Regions from separate parts of the Neorhizobium sp. T25_13 genome, predicted to be linked through region 2. Evidence: predicted binding sites of a transcription regulator. Region 2 holds the regulator's gene; the other holds the start of a gene.
The links. Region 2 encodes PhoB, which activates phosphate uptake and scavenging genes when phosphate is short. Its sites were predicted from a motif close to TGTCATNNANCTGTCAT; they were not measured.
Positions count from the first base shown of each region.

Region 1: a site for PhoB is predicted at 3,839-3,855, ahead of ppk2 (polyphosphate kinase 2). Genes of this name have one in related genera too.

Region 1 covers NZ_PVBI01000017.1:14,861-24,482, reverse strand. Annotated here, with positions in the region: gene C5J22_RS27380 (cyclic nucleotide-binding domain-containing protein) at 1-450, opposite strand, end outside; gene C5J22_RS27375 (response regulator transcription factor) at 460-1,143, opposite strand; gene C5J22_RS27370 (L,D-transpeptidase) at 1,361-1,912, shown strand; gene leuC (3-isopropylmalate dehydratase large subunit) at 2,169-3,578, opposite strand; gene ppk2 (polyphosphate kinase 2) at 3,901-4,815, shown strand; gene C5J22_RS27350 (amino acid ABC transporter permease) at 4,905-5,723, opposite strand; gene C5J22_RS27345 (transporter substrate-binding domain-containing protein) at 5,727-6,521, opposite strand; gene C5J22_RS27340 (MFS transporter) at 6,689-7,969, shown strand; gene C5J22_RS27335 (nuclear transport factor 2 family protein) at 8,007-8,606, shown strand; gene rplS (50S ribosomal protein L19) at 8,671-9,225, opposite strand; gene C5J22_RS27325 (sulfite exporter TauE/SafE family protein) at 9,489-9,622, shown strand, end outside.
Region 2 covers NZ_PVBI01000002.1:406,514-416,135, forward strand. Annotated here, with positions in the region: gene pstA (phosphate ABC transporter permease PstA) at 1-1,112, shown strand, start outside; gene pstB (phosphate ABC transporter ATP-binding protein PstB) at 1,180-1,941, shown strand; gene phoU (phosphate signaling complex protein PhoU) at 1,985-2,698, shown strand; gene phoB (phosphate regulon transcriptional regulator PhoB) at 2,720-3,403, shown strand; gene C5J22_RS05525 (winged helix-turn-helix domain-containing protein) at 3,418-4,104, shown strand; gene C5J22_RS31910 (hypothetical protein) at 4,358-4,489, opposite strand; gene C5J22_RS05530 (vitamin B12-dependent ribonucleotide reductase) at 4,761-8,570, opposite strand; gene C5J22_RS05535 (hypothetical protein) at 9,480-9,622, opposite strand, start outside.

The sequences.
Region 1 (9,622 bases), on a different contig from region 2:
AAACCGGTCCTGCATCGCTGCCGCCGCCCTGGCGAGGCTGGTGATGTTGTCGCGGATGCGGCTTTCGATCACCCGGCCGACCTGGGGATATTCCTCCAGCAGGCGGTGGAACAGCGAACGGCTGATCTTCAGGGCCTCGGAATCCTCGATCGCGATTGCGGTGAACTTGCGCTCCACCATGGTGACGAGCGCCAGCTCCGACAGCAGCGTACCGGGACCGACCGTCGCCTCCACCTTCAGCTCGCCGCCCCGATCCGCCATCAGCAGCTCGAAACGGCCCCTTGCGACGATGAAGGCCGATTCCGCCGGGGATTTCTCCCGGAACAGCTGCTGGCCGGTCGTCACCTGCCGACGCTCGGCACCGAAGGCGACGAGGCGCAGCTGGTCGTCATTCATGTCCCGGAACAGCGGAACCTGCGAAAGCAGGCGGATATCTTCGGTCAGCGACATCAGGGCCCTTTACGGTACGATCTTGTAGCCGCCGTTTTCAGTGACCAGGATTTCGGCGCTCGACGGATCGCGCTCGATCTTCTGGCGAAGGCGGTAGACATGTGTTTCCAGCGTATGCGTAGTGACGCCGGAATTATAGCCCCAGACTTCCTCCAGGAGGACGTCGCGGGTCACTACCTTCTGGCCGGCGCGATAGAGGTAGCGGATGATCGCCGCTTCCTTTTCGGTCAGGCGGATCTTCTTGCCGTCCTCGGTGGTCAGCAGCTTCTGGCTCGGCTTGAAGAGATAGGGGCCGACCGTGAAGGTGGCATCCTCGCTCTGCTCGTACTGGCGAAGCTGGGCACGGATGCGGGCAAGCAGCACGGCGAAGCGGAAGGGCTTCGTCACATAGTCGTTGGCGCCGGCTTCGAGGCCGAGAATGGTGTCGGAATCGGTGTCGTGGCCGGTCAGCATGATGATCGGGGCCTTGAAGCCGTTCTTGCGCAGCAGTTTCACCGCCTCGCGGCCGTCCATGTCCGGCAGGCCGACATCCATGATCAGCAGGTCGATCTGGGCATTCTTGGCGGCCTGCAGCGCCTTGGCCGCATTCGCCTCCTGGAGGATTGCGAACTCGTCGTAAAACGACAACTGCTCGACAAGCGTCTCGCGCAGATCATCGTCGTCGTCCACCAGGAGTATCGTGCGCGCTGCCATGCGTTCTTGCCTTTCGTCTCGCCGTTGCGTCCGGACTGTTGTCATTGCCAGTCAATCGAAGCGCATTTAGGGCTCCTCGACCTAAATCCCTACAGCATCGACCCAAAAATCGGAATCGATTTTCGGAAAGTACGATGTTTCGATTCAATATGCGCAGCGCTTTAGTGTGCTATGAATTCAAACGAAATCATATTCAAAGCAAAACCTTGTGAGAGAAATGCAGCGTTTTCGCGAGGGAAATCACAAAAACACTGCCGTCGTCACCGTTCGCACCGCGCCACGCGACCGGGGCCGTGCGATCGTCTCCTTCGGCGGCATCACCGTGCCGGCGGCGCTGGGGCGGTCCGGCACCTCTCCCTTCAAGCGGGAAGGGGACGGCGCAACGCCGATCGCGCCGATGCGCCTCCTCAACGGCTATGTCCGTGGGGACCGCGTGACGCTGCCCCCGACGCCGCTTTCGATGACGCGCATCGGTAAAGACCTGCTGTGGTGCGATCAGCCGGAGCACCCGTCGTATAATCGCCCGGTGAGGGCACCGTTCCGGCCAAGCCATGAGGAGATGATGCGGGCCGACGGGCTCTACGACATCTGCCTCGTGCTCGACTGGAACGTCACCTCGCGAGCCCGCAACCGGGGTTCGGCGATCTTCTTCCACCTGATCAAACCCGGCTACCAGCCGACCGCCGGCTGCATCGCCGTCAGCCTTCCCGACATGAAACGGCTCATCCGCTTCATGCGCAAGGGGACGGTGGTGAGGGTGCTGGGGTAAGGCGTCGTCAAATCCCCTCACCAACAAAATCTAAGACTTAGCTGAAGCTAAGATCTTGATTTTGTAACCTCTCCCGCAAGGGGAGAGGTAAGTTGCGGCGCGGCGTCGGGTTACCTCTCCCCTTGCGGGAGAGGAAGCGATTTCAACATCTTAAGCTTTGCTTAAGTGTTAGAAATCGCAGGTGAGGGGATCGCTTCCGGAAACGAAAATGCCCGGCGCGAAGGCCGGGCATCTCGAAATCAAAGCTGGAAGACGCTTATTTCCACTCGCGGATGTCGACGAAGTGGCCCGCGACTGCGGCTGCGGCGGCCATGGCCGGCGAGACGAGATGGGTGCGGCCCTTATAACCCTGGCGGCCCTCGAAATTGCGGTTCGAGGTGGAAGCGCAGCGCTCGCCCGGCTTCAGGCGGTCGTCGTTCATCGCCAGGCACATCGAGCAGCCCGGCTCGCGCCATTCGAAACCGGCATCCTTGAAGATCTTGTCGAGGCCTTCGGCTTCCGCCTGTTCCTTGACGATGCCCGAGCCCGGGACGACCATGGCGGACACGGTCGATGCAACGGTGCGGCCTTCGACAACCTTGGCCGCGGCGCGCAGGTCTTCGATGCGGCCGTTGGTGCAGGAGCCGATGAAGACGCGGTCGATGGCGATATCGGTGATCTTGGTGCCAGGCTTCAGGCCCATATAGTCCAGTGCACGCCATTTGGAGGTGCGCTTGGTTTCGTCCGGGATATCGTCCGGGTTCGGAACGGACCCCTCGACCGAGATGACGTCTTCCGGCGAAGAGCCCCAGGAAACGATCGGCGGCAGGTTGGCGGCGTCGAGCACGACGACCTTGTCGAAATGCGCGCCTTCGTCCGTCTGCAGCGTCTTCCAGTAGTCGAGCGCCATGTCCCAGGCCTTGCCCTTCGGGGCGCGCGGCTTGTCCTTGATGTATTCGAAGGTCTTTTCGTCCGGCGCGATCAGGCCGGCGCGGGCGCCGCCTTCGATCGTCATGTTGCAGACCGTCATGCGGCCTTCCATGGAGAGCGCGCGGATCGCCTCGCCGGCGAACTCGATGACGTGGCCGGTGCCGCCGGCGGTGCCGATCTCGCCGATGATGGCAAGGATGATGTCCTTGGCGGTGACGCCCGGCGGCAGCTGGCCGTCGACGCGCACCAGCATGTTCTTCGCCTTCTTCTGCACCAGCGTCTGGGTGGCGAGCACGTGCTCGACTTCAGACGTGCCGATGCCGTGCGCCAGCGCGCCGAAGGCGCCGTGGGTCGAGGTGTGGCTGTCGCCGCAGACGATGGTCATGCCCGGCAGGGTGAAACCCTGTTCCGGGCCGACGATGTGGACGATGCCCTGGCGGACGTCCTTTTCCGAATAATATTCGACGCCGAAATCACGAGCGTTCTGGGCAAGCGCTTCCACCTGGATGCGGCTTTCCTCATTCTTGATGCCTTCGTGGCGGTCGGCCGTGGTCGGGACGTTATGGTCCACGACGGCGAGCGTCTTTTCCGGTGCACGGACCTTGCGGCCGGCAATGCGCAGGCCCTCGAAAGCCTGCGGCGACGTCACCTCGTGAACGAGGTGACGGTCGATGTAGAGAAGACAGGTGTGGTTCTCGTCCTCGGAAACGACGTGGTCGTCCCAGATCTTGTCGTAAAGGGTGCGGGGTGCGCTCATGGCTGCTGTCCGTAAAGCTGACTGAAACAGGAAATGGGTGTCCGGCAGCTTAGGGCTGCCGCAAGCTGAGACAATCAGCTAAGTCGGTCGCAAAGCGCCCCGGATACCCGCGCGAAAAACCGTGCCGGCAGACGTTTGTGGTCCTGCAGCACGACGATATGGTTCGCGAGGCATCCGAATTTCGATCCCATGGCCGCTGCAATAGCAGTTTCCGAAGAAATCGGCAATCGAATTGCTTCGCAGAAAATCTGTCGCATCTCTGTCATAAAGCTTTCGCGGAAACGTGGTTGATCTGAGTTTCCATAAAGGAGGAATGCCCACCATGTCCGAACCCATGCAAGACCAGCTCAGCCGCATCAAGGAAGAGATCGCCGACAGCTTCGATGAAGAGCTGGAAATGCAGATGGAAGAGGACCGGCTCGACGAGCTGGTCGCCGAGGGCATGTCCGAGCCCGCCGAGGCGACGATCGACCGCCGGATCTATTTCCGTGAACTCTTCCGCCTCCAGCATGAGCTGGTCCGTCTGCAGGACTGGGTGCAGTACAAGAAGCTGAAGATGGTCGTGCTGTTCGAAGGCCGCGACTCGGCCGGCAAGGGCGGCGCCATCAAGCGCGTCACCCAGCGCCTCAATCCGCGTGTCGCCCGCGTCGTCGCGCTGCCCGCGCCGACCGAGCGCGAACAGAACCAGTGGTATTTCCAGCGCTACGTCCCGCATCTGCCGACCGCCGGCGAAATGGTGATGTTCGACCGCTCCTGGTACAACCGCGCCGGCGTCGAGCGGGTCATGGGCTTCTGCACCAAGGACGAGCTGGAAGAGTTCTTCCGTTCGGTGCCGGAATTCGAACGCATGCTGGTCCGCTCGGGCATCATCCTCGTCAAATACTGGTTCTCGATTACCGACGAGGAGCAGGAATTCCGCTTCAAGATGCGCATCCACGATCCGCTGAAGCAGTGGAAGCTGTCGCCGATGGACCTCGAAAGCCGCGTCCACTGGGAAGAATATACCAAAGCCAAGGAAGAGATGCTCCAGCGCACCCACATCCCGGAAGCGCCGTGGTGGGTGGTGCAGGCCGTCGACAAGAAGAAGGCGCGGCTCAACATGATCTCCCATCTTCTCGCCCAGGTGCCTTACGAGACCGTGCCGAAGGAGCAGATAGACCTGCCGGGCCGCGTCCGGAACGACGATTACATCCGCCACCCGGTGCCGGCGGACATGTACGTCCCGGAAGTGTACTGAACAGAACTGCTGCGCCCTGCCGTCGTTGATGCTGCGGGGCGCTCGGCAGGGAATGAAACGGCGAGGCGGCCTTCGGGCCGCCTTTCGCGTTAGCGCTCCGTCCTACTCCGCAAACGTCCTTCGATGCCGCGCAGGGCCAGCGACAGGCCAATCGTCAGCAGCAGGTAGATATAGGTGACGATCGAATAGGTCTCGAAGAAGCGGAAGGAGCCGGCCGCATAGACCTTGGCCATCTGGGTGATGTCGGCGACGCCGAGAACCGAGACGAGCGATGAATCCTTCACCATCGAGACGAAGTCGTTGGAAAGCGGCGGCAGGATCACCCGCATCGCCTGGGGGAAGACAATCAGCCGGAAACGCTGCCAGCGGGTCAAGCCCAGCGCCTTTGCCGCCTCGATCTGGCCGATATCGACGGCCTGGAACCCGGCACGAAAGATTTCGGCGATGAAGGCTGCATAACCGATCGTCAGTGCGATGATCGCCCGCCAGAGCAGCGAGACGTCGCGCACCAGAAGCGCCTGGGCCCAGCCGCCCTCGATCAGCGGCGCCAGCGCCCAATTGTAGAGCGTCACGAAGGCCGGTGCGCCGACGAAGGCGATGTAGAAGAGCAGCACGAGGATCGGGATGCCGCGGACGAGCTCGATATAGAAACGCGCCGCCTGCCTCAGCACGACATTGCCGGAAAGCCCCGCAAGCGCGATGCCGAGCCCGAGCAGCGTCGCCAGGAGAAAGGCGGCAAGCGTCACGCCGACCGTGATGCCGATGCCCTTGGCCACGACATTGAAGACCTGGGAATAAAGGTCGTTGAGGGCGATGACCGCCGCCAGGCCGAGGCAAAGTATCGCGAAGGCGACCAGCCACCAGGGGAAATCCTGCGGCTGGGACGTTCTGCGACGCGAAGGCGCCATGCCTTACTGGCCCATCTTGTAGTCGAGGAACCACTTCTTGTTCAGCGCATCGAGCGTGCCGTCGGCTTTCAGGGCGGCGATCGCGGCATTGACCGGCGCAACGAGATTTGAGCCCTTCTTGAAGATGAAGCCGAAATCCTCGGTGCCGAGCGGCTGGCCGATCAGCTTCAAGGAACCGCCGGAAGCCTTGACGTACCCGTCGCCGGCGGTGCTGTCCGTCAGCACCAGGTCGACGTCTCCCGCCTTCAACGCCTGCACTGTCGCGCCGAAGGTCTCGAACAGCTTGATCCGCGGGTTCTGCTCGTTGCCGTCGAGGATTTCGTAGACCGCGGTGTAGAAGGGGCTCGTTCCCGGCTGTGCGCCGATAAGTCCAGTCCCCAGGGCGCCAAAACTCTTGGCGTCGGTGAAACGCTTCTCGTCGCCGCGCACCAGCATCAACTGCTGCGAGCGCATATAGGGATCGGAGAAATCGACCTTCTCCTTGCGGTCGTCCTTGATGGTGATGCCGGTCATGCCGATGTCGTATTGCCCGTCGGAAACGGCCTGGATCATCGCGTCCCAGCTGGTGCCCTGGTATTCGAGCTTGAAATTCAGCCGCCTGGCGATCTCGTTCATCGCATCATATTCCCAGCCAATCGCCTTGCCGCTCTTCGGATCGACGAATTGCAGCGGCGGATAGGCGTTTTCCGTGACCACGACAACCGTCCGGCCCTTCAGGTCCGGCAGTTCGGCGGCGCTGGCGGCGGGTGCAAAGGCAAGGGCGGCAAGGCCGGAGATCAGCATACGGCGTGAGAGCATTGTGGCACTCCTGACAAATGGCTGGCGAATCCCTCTCATGAAAAGCCGGCCGATAGCAAGCGGCCGGCAGCGGGCATCTTTTTCTTGCCGCGCATAAGGGGGTCCCCTACATCCCCCTCACCGAAACACGCTGCTTCCTCTGCAGCAAATGCTTTGGAGTAAATAATTTGGTTCAGGAAAAAGAGCTAATTTCAAAGATCGTTTGGCGGCTTATGCCGTTCCTCGGCGTCCTTTATCTGATTGCCTATATCGACCGTCAGAACGTCAGCTATGCCAAGCTGGAAATGGTCGGCGCGCTCGGCATGAGCGAATATGCCTATGGTCTCGGCGCCTCGCTTTTTTTCATCGGCTATTTTCTGTTCGAGGTCCCGAGCAACCTCTTCCTCAACCGGTTCGGCGCCAGCCGCTGGTTCGCCCGCATCATGATCACCTGGGGCATTGTAACTGTGGCGCTCGCCTACACGCAGAACGCGACGATGTTCTACATCCTCCGTTTCCTGCTCGGTGTTGCGGAAGCAGGCTTCTTCCCGGGCGTCCTGTACCTGCTGACGCTCTGGTTCCCGAAGGATTATCGCGGCCGCATGGTCGGCCTGTTCATGATCTTCAGTGCGCTCGCCAATGCCGTGGGCGCCCCGATTGGCGGCATGCTGCTCGATCTCAACGGGCTGCTTGGCCATGCGGGATGGCAATGGGTCTTCCTGGCGACCGGCATTCCGGCGGTGCTCGCCGGGATCGTCACTTTCTTTTATCTCGACGACACGCCGGAAAAGGCGAAATTCCTGACGGAGGATGAAAAGCGCTGGCTGCACGATCGGCTGGCGCGTGAGAATTCCGGAATGGAGGAGCATGCAGACAACGGATTCAAGGCGCTCGTCAATCCGCGAGTGCTTCTGATGGCGCTCTGCTATATCGGCTTCCCGCTTGCTGCCTACGGTCTCAGCTACTGGCTGCCGACCATCGTCAGGGGATTCGGCGTCTCGAACACGACGAACGGCTTCATCAACATCATTCCGTGGGTAATCGTCGCGCTCGCGCTATGGGTGGTGCCGGCCGCCGCAGACCGGGCCGAGAGCAAAACTCCCTATATTGTCGGTCCCGCCTTCGTCGGCGCGATATGCCTGGCGCTTTCGGCGCTCGTCACCTCGCCGACCTTGCAGTTCACTTTCCTTTGCGTCGCCGCAGCCGGCATTTTCGCTGGCCAGCCAGTCTTCTGGAGTCTTCCCTCACGCTTCCTCAGGGGTGCCGGCGCTGCGGCTGGCATCGCGGCGATCAATTCGGTCGGCAATCTCGGCGGTTTCGTCGCACAGAACGTCGTCCCGTGGATCCGGGATTCGACCGGTAACGATATCCTGCCGATGGTCTTCCTGGCGGCCTGCCTTGCTGTCGCCGGTGTCCTCGTCATCATCGTCGGCCGAATGTTGGCGGCGAGACAGGCGATCTCCATCTGACCGGACGTTACCGCCATTGGTTCCCTCTGGGGAACCAATGGCGGTAAAACTGCCTGCTTCCGCCTCATCGGCGTTTCTCCTATGTCTTTTGGCAAGCCAGATCAAAACGCTTGGGAGAACGTCGATGATACGAGTCTTGAAACGTGCCGCTCTGGGTTTGGTCCTGTTCGGGGCCGCGATGGGCACGCTTGCCACGCCGTCGCTGGCACAGGAGCCGGTGTCGGCCGCCGCGGACAAAGACGCGCTTTTCACCAGCACGGACCCCAAGCTGCATGCAAACAAGCAGGTTGCCTACGGTATCGTCCGCGACCTGCTGGAAGCCAATCAGTGGGACAAAGCCGATCAGTACCTCACTGACCGTTACATCCAGCACAACCCGAATGCCGCGTCAGGACGCGAGGGCGTGGTGCGCTATTTCATCGACGTCCTGAAGCGGAAGCCGAGCCCCATTCCGACCAAAATAAAAACGCCGGTCGTCTTTGTCACAGCGGAGAGCGATCTGGTGACCGTGGGGACGGTGCGCGAAATGAAAGATCCTCGCGATCCTTCGAAGAGCTATACCAGCACCTGGTACGACACATGGCGTATCGTCAATGGCAAGGCGGACGAACACTGGGATTCGGCCGTCAGGAATTAAACCTGTATCACGCAACAAAAAAGGCGGCTCGAAGGCCGCCTTTTCCGTATTCGATATGAAAAGCTTATTCGGCAGAAGCTTCAGCGGCCTTGGCGGCTTCGGCTGCTTCAGCAGCTTCCGCTGCGGCCTTTGCTTCAGCGGCTTCCGCTGCTGCCTTTTCGGCGGCGAGAGCCTGGGCTGCTGCAACCTTCTCGGCTTCGATACGTGCCTTCTCTTCGGCAACTGCCTGACGCTCGGCGTCGTTCAGCTTGCGGGCGCGAACGCCGGTGTCTTCGACGATACGAGCCGACTTGCCGCGACGATCGCGCAGGTAATAGAGCTTGGCGCGACGGACCTTACCGCGGCGAACGATTTCGACGCTCTCGACCATCGGCGAGTAGACCGGGAATACGCGCTCGACGCCTTCGCCGTAGGAGATCTTGCGAACGGTGAAGCTTTCGTTGATGCCGCCGCCGGAACGGGCGATGCAGACGCCTTCATAAGCCTGTACGCGAGTACGGGTGCCTTCCGTGACCTTCACGTTGACGCGGACGGTGTCGCCAGCGGAAAATTCCGGAAGCGTGCGCTTGGCTGCAATCTTGGCGGCCTGTTCGGCTTCCAATTCCTGGATGATATTCATCGTCTCAAACCTTTGGTTCTTCTGAAACAGCCAGAGCGCTCGGATATATCCCTTTGGTCAAAGCCTCGGGATTTGCCTTTTCGGCAGAGCGAATTCACCATTCTTTGTTGCTGGTCGACGGGATATTTCCCATTTCCGGCTGGGCCAATACACGAAAGACATGGGTTTGTCATCCCGTTGATTGCGATTTTGTGACGAAAAAGCCCGCTATTGCCGCGTTTCGCCGAAGTCGCTATCTGATGGCCAGGGATGAGGAAACATCAATGACAATCACAATGATAGCCCTGCTCGCCGCGGCGGGCTTCCTGTCCGGCGCGGTCAACGCGATCGCCGGCGGCGGGACTTTTCTGACCTTCGGGGCGATGACGCTTGCCGGCGTTCCGCCGATCCTGGCCAA
Region 2 (9,622 bases):
TGGATAAGGCCGGCGACCGAAAGCCGGAAAACATCGCAAAGATCTCGACCTTCGGCTATGCGCCGCTGATCGAGAAGGCGCTGAACGATGCAATGGCAGCCAAGGGCATCTCCGCCAACGGAATGAATGCCAAGGCCGCGGCGGAACTGATCTCCAAGGAGGCGCCTGCCGACCTGCGCAGGTTCGTTCTTGCCGATCCTTCAGTGATCGGCGGCACGCACAGATTCGACCTGCTGGCGGGCGGCCGCATCGACGGCTACTACAAGGGGCGCGTCACCATGGAAAGCGCCGCGCTGGACCGCAACACTTCGCCCGAGCAGCTGAGGCTGGCGGACAAGCTGAAGGAAGCCGGCATCCTGACAACGCGTATCAACTGGTCCTTCTTCACTGCGCCGGACGCGTCCGATACGCGGCCGGAAGCGGCGGGATTGGGTGTTGCCATCATTGGTTCCGTCTACATGATGCTGATCGTGGTCGTGCTGTCGCTGCCGCTTGGCGTCGCCGCATCGATCTATCTCGAGGAATTCGCGCCCCAGAACCGCTTTACCGATCTCATCGAGGTCAATATCGCGAACCTGGCCGCGGTGCCGTCGATCGTGTTCGGTATCCTGGGCCTAGCGATGCTGATCAATTTCTTCGGCCTTCCCCAGTCAGCATCCATTGTCGGCGGCCTGGTCCTGACCCTGATGACGCTGCCGACGATCATCATAGCCACCCGCGCCGCATTCAAGGCTGTACCGCCGTCCATTCGCGATGCCGCGCTGGGTGTCGGCGCGTCGAAGATGCAGTCAATCTTCCACCACGTTCTGCCGCTCGCCATGCCTGGCATCCTCACGGGCACAATCATCGGCCTTGCCCGTGCGCTCGGCGAAACCGCGCCGCTGCTGCTCATCGGGATGGTAGCCTTCGTGAGGGAATATCCGGCCGGTCCTCCGGACGGGCTGTTCGACCCGGCCTCCGCCCTGCCTGTCCAGGTCTACAACTGGACCCAGCGCGGCGACCCGGCCTTCGTCGAGCGCGCATCCGGTGCGATCATCGTCCTGCTGGTCTTTCTGATCTTGATGAACCTAATTGCAATCATTCTTCGCCGCCGCTTCGAGCGTCGCTGGTAAAAGGAGCGTAGTGATGAACAACATGTCCACGAGCAACATATCAACGACGCCGACGAAGGCCGCAATTATGAATGACACCAAGATTTCCGCCCGGGACGTTCAGGTTTATTATGGCGACAAGCACGCCATTATCGATGTGAATATCGAAATACGGCAGCGTACGGTCACGGCTTTCATCGGTCCGTCCGGCTGCGGCAAGTCGACCTTCCTGCGCTGCCTCAACCGCATGAACGACACGATTTCGATCTGCCGCGTGGAAGGGCATATCTCGATCGACGGTGAAAACATCTATGATCCCCAGGTGGACCCGGTGCAGTTGCGCGCCAAGGTCGGCATGGTGTTCCAGAAACCGAACCCGTTCCCCAAATCGATCTATGAAAATGTCGCCTACGGCCCGCGCATCCACGGCCTGGCGCGCTCCAAGGCGGATCTGGACGAAATCGTCACGTCATCGCTGCAGAAGGCCGGCCTGTGGAACGAGGTAAAGGATCGCCTCGACAGCCCCGGTACCGGCCTGTCCGGCGGCCAGCAGCAGCGCCTGTGCATAGCACGCGCCGTGGCGGTCAGCCCCGAAGTCATCCTGATGGACGAGCCCTGTTCGGCTCTCGACCCGATCGCCACCGCCAAGGTGGAGGAACTCATCCACGAACTCCGTACAAATTTCACCATCGTGATCGTGACGCACTCGATGCAGCAGGCTGCCCGCGTCTCGCAACGCACGGCCATGTTCCACCTGGGTTATCTGGTGGAGGAGAATGATACGGACAAGATGTTCACCAATCCGGACGACCAGCGCACGCAGGACTACATCATGGGTCGCTTCGGCTGATACGCCCGTCTTTGCAGTCGTCACTCTCATCAGGAAGCTAAACATGTCTTCTTCCCATATATTGTCGGCCTATGACGACGAACTGAAATACCTCGGTCGCCGGATCTCCGAAATGGGCGGTCTCGCCGAGCAGATGTGCTCGGACGCCGTACGTGCGCTGGTCAATTCCGACGCCGCACTCGCCCAGAAGGTCATCTCCGACGACGTGATCCTCGATCACGCCGAGCGCGAGATCGGCGACAAGGCGATCATCACGATCGCCCGCCGCCAGCCGGTTGCGGCCGACCTTCGCGAGATCGTCGGTTCGCTGCGCATCGCCTCCGATCTGGAGCGCGTCGGCGACCTCGGCAAGAACACCGCCAAGCGCGTCATCGCGGTTCAGGGCACCGGCGTTCCGCGCAAGCTCGCCCGCGGCCTCGAACATCTCTCCGATCTCGCCCTCGTCCAGCTCAAGGACGTCCTCGACGTCTATGCGACGCGTTCGGCGGAAAAGGCCGAGGCGATCCGCAGCCGCGACGAGGAAATCGACGCGATGTACACCTCGCTGTTCCGCGAACTCCTCACCTACATGATGGAGGATCCGCGCAACATCACCACCTGCACGCATCTTCTGTTCTGCGCCAAGAACATCGAGCGTATCGGCGACCACGCCACCAACATCGCCGAGACCATCTACTACATGACGACGGGCGCCCAGCCGGAAGGCGATCGTCCGAAGGACGACTCGTCGAACACGCTCGGCGCGATCACCGAATAGAACTGACGGAGCAGACCAAGAATGCTGCCGAAAATCGCTGTCGTAGAAGACGAAGAAGCGCTGAGCGTGCTTCTTCGTTACAATCTGGAAGCCGAGGGTTATGAGGTCGATACCGTTTTGCGGGGCGACGAGGCCGAAATTCGGCTTCAGGAGCGGGTACCGGACCTTTTGATCCTGGACTGGATGCTGCCCGGCGTTTCCGGCATCGAACTCTGCCGCCGGCTGCGCATGCGCCCGGAAACCGAGCGCCTGCCGATCATCATGCTGACGGCCCGCGGCGAGGAGAGCGAACGTGTTCGCGGCCTCGCCACCGGCGCCGACGACTATGTGGTAAAACCCTTCTCGACGCCGGAACTGATGGCCCGCGTCAAGGCCATGCTGCGCCGGGCCCGTCCCGAGGTGCTCTCCAGCGTTCTCCGCTGCGGCGATATCGAACTCGATCGGGAAACCCATCGCGTTCACCGCAAGAGCCGCGAGGTGCGCCTTGGCCCGACCGAATTCCGCCTGCTCGAATTCCTGATGGCGGCGCCGGGGCGGGTCTTCTCCCGCTCGCAGCTTCTGGACGGCGTCTGGGGCCACGACATCTACGTCGACGAGCGTACGGTCGACGTCCATGTGGGAAGACTTCGCAAGGCACTCAACTTCTCCAACATGCAGGATGTCATCCGCACCGTTCGCGGTGCCGGATACTCCATGGAAACATAGTTGGTGGCCACGAGATGAGCGCGCGGGTCCTGTTGGTCGACGACGACGAGTCGTTCCGCCTGATATTGCAGAAAGCCCTCGTGGCCGACAGCTTCGTCGTATCGATGCTGGCAAGTGGAGCCGAGATCTCAAATCGCTTGAAAGCCGTTCCGCCGGATATCCTGGTCATGAGTTCGGACCTTCCGGGCGTGCGAGGTCTCGAGGTATGCCGCGAGGTGCGTCTCGATCCCGTCCTGTCGCGCCTTCCGATCATCCTCCTCGTGCCGTCGGGTGGCGAAGGCCTTCACCTCATAGCACTCGCGGCGGGTGCCGACGATTGCCTCATGAAGCCATTTTCCCCGGTCGAGCTCGTCGTCCGTGTGAAGAACCTGCTGAGGCGCGTCAATCCCGCCCTCCTGGACCACATGCTCAAGGTCGGCGATCTCACGCTCGACCGGGAAGCCCATCGAGTTCACCGGCAGAAACGTGAGGTCAAGCTCGGGCCTAAGGAGTTCAAGCTCCTTGAATTCCTGATGCGGACACCGGGCAAGGTCTATTCTCGGACTGAGCTGAAGGCATCCCTCTGGGGCGACGACACGACCGTCGACGAGCGGGCGATCGACGTCCATATCGGCCGGTTGCGAAAAGTCATCAGCCTTGGCAAATCCGACAATGTGATCCGGACCGTGCGCGGCGCCGGATACGCATTGGGCGATTTCTGACGCCGTCCGCTTGGCCCGGGCTAACTTTTGTCCTGACCGGCTCATGGCGAGCCGGTGGCTCACTGCCATGGAGGCTGGCGGGTTTGCTGTTGGCACCGGCGTTGGACCCCTCTCTTGGAATTTCTAACACTTAGCTGAAGCTAAGATGTTGAAATTCCATTCTCCCCCGCTAGGGGGGAGATAGGGCGGCGTGCCACGGACTATTTAGAAGCCTTTCGCGGCAGTTACCGCGAAAGGTATTTAAGCACCGGAATTACTTCTTTTTGTTTGGCGCCTGCGTCAATGCAGACGCTGCCACCTTTTTTACGGCAGCAGGCGTTTTAGGATTGCTCAGCAGTTTGGATGCCGCTGAAGCCACAGATTTGGATGTACGTTCATTGGCCACTGAGGGATCTCCTTGTTGATGGCCGCCAAAGCTACCTCGACTCTGATTTCTCGAATCCCATATACTAACCGTGCTACAGGCAAGGGATGCGAGTCTCTTCGCCCCGCGTGGGCTTCGGCCTTTTCGCGGTATCCAAAGCCGGGGTCTGAGGACTCCGGCTTTTTCATTTCCAATGCACGCAAATCATTTGTTTTTATTCTTGTTTTGTTCTGCTTGGTAGTCCAGCCCGAAGTTTCCTTCGGGCTGTGTTTTATTCAGCTATTCACATTAATCAGCTGCAGCCGCTCGTCGCACCACAAGTGTCGCACTTCTCGCAAGTCCCATTCCGCACCATCGTAAAATTCTGGCACTCGCCGCACATGTTGCCCGTATACCCTTGAGCAATCGAGCGCATGCGGCGTTCGTTTTCGACCTTTTTGGCTTCCGTCTTGGCGGTCGCAGCCTCGTCGGCGGCCTTGTCGGAGAAGAGGGCCGTGGTGGCTGCCTGTTCTTCGGTCAGTTCCTCGACGATCTCTTCGGCGAGTTCCTTGGCGCGCTCCTCGTAGTCCCGCTTGAAGGAGACGATTTCGGAGGTCGAGATGGCGACGGTCGGTTCCAGCTTGCGGGCGGCGGCACCGGCAAAGGCGGTGACGTTGGTGCCGGCCGAGGCGCGGGCAGGGGCGGCAGTCGCCGAGCCCTTGATGTCGGCCGGGCGGTCGCCGCCGGTGCCGGAGACGAGGGTCGGCTTGTAACCGCGGGTCAGGCCCTTGGAAACCACGTCCGCCTTGCCTTCCGAGACGCCGCGGCCAAGCGCGGTGTTGGAGAAGTCCGACGTATCGACATGCGCGAGGTCGTGGCGGCCGAGATAGGAGATCGCCAGTTCGCGGAACACGTAGTCGAGGATCGACGTGGCGTTCTTGATCGCATCATTGCCCGTGACGATGCCGGCCGGTTCGAACTTGGTGAACGTGAAGGCGTCGACATATTCCTCGAGCGGCACGCCATACTGCAGGCCGAGCGAGACGGAGATCGCGAAGTTGTTGATGAAGGCGCGCAGGGCCGAGCCTTCCTTGTTCATGTCGAGGAAGATTTCGCCGAGGCGGCCGTCGTCGTATTCGCCGGTGCGCAGGAAGATCGTGTGTCCGCCGATCTTCGCCTTCTGGGTATAACCCTTGCGGCGGCCGGGCAGCTTTTCCTGGCTGCGGACGACCTTTTCGATGATCCGCTCGACGATCTTTTCGGTGATCGTCACGGCCTGGGCGGCGGCCGGCTGGGCCAGCAGTTCCTCGACCGCGTCTTCCGCGTCGTCATCGGCAATCAGCGACGAGTTGAGGGGCTGGGAGAGCTTCGAGCCGTCGCGGTAAAGGGCGTTCGCTTTCAGGCCGAGCTTCCAGGACAACATGTAGGCGGAGCCGCAGTCCTCGACGGTCGCGTCGTTCGGCATGTTGATCGTCTTGGAGATCGCACCCGAGATGAACGGCTGGGCGGCCGCCATCATGCGGATATGGCTTTCGACCGAGAGGTAACGCTTGCCGATCTTGCCGCAGGGATTGGCGCAATCGAAGACGGCCAAATGTTCGGCCTTCAGGAAGGGAGCGCCTTCGAGCGTCATCGCGCCGCAGACATGGATGTTGGCGGCTTCGATGTCCTTCTTGGAGAAGCCGATATGTTCGAGCAGGTTGAAGCTCACGTCGGCGAGCTGCTCGTCGGTGACTCCAAGCGTGCCCTTCAGGAAGTCGGCGCCAAGCGTCCACTGGTTGAAGACGAACTTGATGTCGAAGGCAGCCTTGGTGGCGCCGTTGATGGCTTCGATCTTCTCGTCGGTGAAGCCCTTGGCCCGGAGCGAGCCGGGGTTGATGCCGGGTGCCTGGTTGAGGTTGCCGTGGCCGACGGCATAGGCCTCGATCTCGGCAATCTGGCTTTCCGAATAACCGAGCGTGCGCAGGGCTTCCGGAACGGCGCGGTTGATGATCTTCCAGTAGCCGCCGCCGGCGAGCTTCTTGAACTTGACGAGCGCGAAATCGGGCTCGATGCCGGTCGTGTCGCAATCCATCACCAGGCCGATCGTGCCGGTCGGGGCGATGACCGAGACCTGCGCGTTGCGGTAGCCGTGCTGTTCGCCGAGGACAAGCGCCTTGTCCCAGGCAGCCTTGGCATGGGCGACCAGATCCTGGTCCGGGTTTTCCGAATGGATCAGCGCCACCGGGTTGACGGACAGCTGTTCGTAGCCGGAGGTTTCGCCATGGGCGGCGCGGCGATGGTTGCGGATGACCCGCAGCATGCTGTCGCGGTTCGGCGCGTAGTTCGGGAAGGGGCCGAGCTCGGAGGCGATTTCAGCCGAGGTGGCATAGGAAATGCCGGTCATGATCGCGGTCAGCGAGCCGGCGATGGCGCGGCCTTCCGGAGAGTCATAGGCGATGCCGGTCGACATCAGCAGGCCGCCGATATTGGCGTAGCCGAGGCCGAGCGTGCGGTACTGGTAGGAGAGTTCGGCGATCTGGCGCGACGGGAACTGCGCCATCATCACCGAGATTTCCAGCACGACGGTCCACAGCCGCGTCGCATGTTCATAATCGGCGATGTTGATGCGGGCGGTCGTCTTGTCCTTGAACTGCAGCAGGTTCATGGAGGCGAGGTTGCAGGCCGTGTCATCGAGGAACATGTATTCCGAGCACGGGTTCGAGCCGCGGATCGGGCCACCGGCCGGCGACGTGTGCCAGTCGTTCATCGTCGTGTTGAAATGGATGCCCGGATCGGCGGACGCCCAGGCGGCGTAGGAGATCTGTTCCCAGAGGTCCTTGGCCTTCAGCGTCTTCATCACCCGGCCGTCCTTGCGGGCGGTCAGGTTCCAGTCGCCGTCGGTCTCGACAGCGCGCAAAAAGTCGTCCTTCAGCGAGACGGAGTTGTTGGAGTTCTGGCCGGAGACGGTGAGATAGGCCTCCGAATCCCAATCCGTGTCATAGGTCTTGAATTCCAGGTCCTTGTAGCCCTGGCGGGCGAACTGGATGACGCGGCCGATATAGTTTTCCGGAACCTGGTCCTTCTTGGCAGCCTTGATCTCGCGCTTCAGCGCAGGGTTCTTGAGCGGGTCGTAGCAATCGTCCCCAGATCCGCCGTCGCAATTCAGGCAGGCCTTCATGATGGCCTTCAGGTGCTTGGAGACGATCTTCGAGCCGGTGACGAGGGCCGCCACCTTCTGCTCTTCCTTGACCTTCCAGTTGATGTATTCCTCGATATCCGGATGGTCGATGTCGACGACGACCATCTTGGCGGCGCGGCGGGTGGTGCCGCCCGACTTGATGGCGCCGGCAGCGCGGTCGCCGATCTTGAGGAAGCTCATCAGGCCCGACGAACGGCCGCCGCCGGAGAGCTTTTCGCCCGCGCCGCGCAGCATCGAGAAGTTGGAGCCGGTGCCGGAGCCGTATTTGAACAGGCGGGCTTCGCGGACCCACAGGTCCATGATGCCGCCTTCGTTGACGAGATCGTCCTCGACCGACTGGATGAAGCAGGCATGCGGCTGCGGATGCTCATAGGCCGACTTCGACTTGGTGAGCTTAGCCGTGAAGGGGTCGACATAGAAATGGCCCTGGCCGGGGCCGTCGATGCCATAGGCCCAGTGCAGGCCGGTGTTGAACCACTGCGGGGAATTCGGAGCGACGCGCTGGGTGGCGAGCATGTAGGCAAGCTCGTCCATGAAGGCGGCCGCGTCTTCTTCGGAGGTGAAGTAGCCGCCCTTCCAGCCCCAATAGGTCCAGGTGCCGGCAAGGCGGGAGAAAACCTGGCGCGCATCGGTTTCGGAACCGTACTGCTCTTCCTTCGGCAGTGCCTTCATCGCTTCCGTGTCAGCTACAGAGCGCCACAGGAACGAGGGGACGTCGTTTTCCTCGACCTTTTTCAGGAACTTCGGAACGCCGGCCTTGCGGAAATACTTCTGCGCCAGAACGTCCGTCGCAACCTGGGAGAACTGCGCCGGAACGTCGATATCGGCAAGCCGGAAGACGATCGAGCCGTCCGGATTGCGGATCTCGCTGATCCCCTTGCGGAATTCGATTTCCCCATAAGCGCCTGTATCCGGCTTGGTGAAACGACGTTCGATGCGCATTGCCTTAATCCTCGTCCGTTGGCGCCTGATGATAAGGCGCAGATGTGCCGCTCCAGCCCACACGTTCGACGCGCGCAGCCAGTTGAATGTTCCCGATCCCAGGTGATCATCCGCAGATGCCAACCTGTATGTTGTGGTGATAACGGCTGCAACACTACTACATATAGTATTAACAGAATCTTTCCGCCAGTCCCAGCCGTTGTTCCGGAGCGGAAAATCGAGCACGCACGGAGACCGTGATAGCAGCCCGTCCCTCATAGGCGGACTGCATGATCTTTCCCGTCAAACTCGAAGAAGAACCGGCCTCGTTAATTCCGGTCCAGTCGCCGCCGCAACGTAAGGAACACTGTCGAACGAGCCGAGAGATTCGTCAAGGCGTAGATTGCAACGCTTTTATAACCACAAGATATTGTGGTTCGCGGCTGTGGATAACGGGGACGAAGAAATAGACGAGGATTCTCAGGCAGTTGCGGGGACAGCCTGAAACTTGCGTTACGAGACGCGGAAATATTTCGTGAGCGGCGGCAGGTGCCGAAAGCCCGGTCCAACAGGGTTTTGAGGGTTCGGCCGTACCATATCGAGGCAGTTCAAGAATCTGTGGCCACCACTAATAGATAAGCCCGCGCGGTTTTTAACCGGCGGGCCAGTGACAAGGACCGGGATTTTTGAAAAGGGCCGGAAAGAATCAGCCGTTGGCGCTCGGCTCCCGATGAAGCCTATCCCCGCGGAAAAGAGGCCCAGGTGTCCCGGCTGACTTCAAGCGAGTCAGGACGATAGCCGTGCAGGCTACCCGAAGGGCGCGGATGTGTGCCGAACAGGTTCGCCATCGTCGAGCCCGGGATCTTCGTTTATTTTTTCCTGGCGCTGCGGCGTCAACGATGCCGCAGCGCCAGGGGTATCTCACCCGGCTCAGAGAGAATCGACGTTTATCCCGATCGTCACGGCGCCGATCGGTGCTCCGCTCTCATCGGTAATCGTCACGCTTGCCTGCGACTGCAGCGTCTGGGACGATTCGTCCTTTTCAACCTCGTCGACGAACAGCGCGTTCTTGC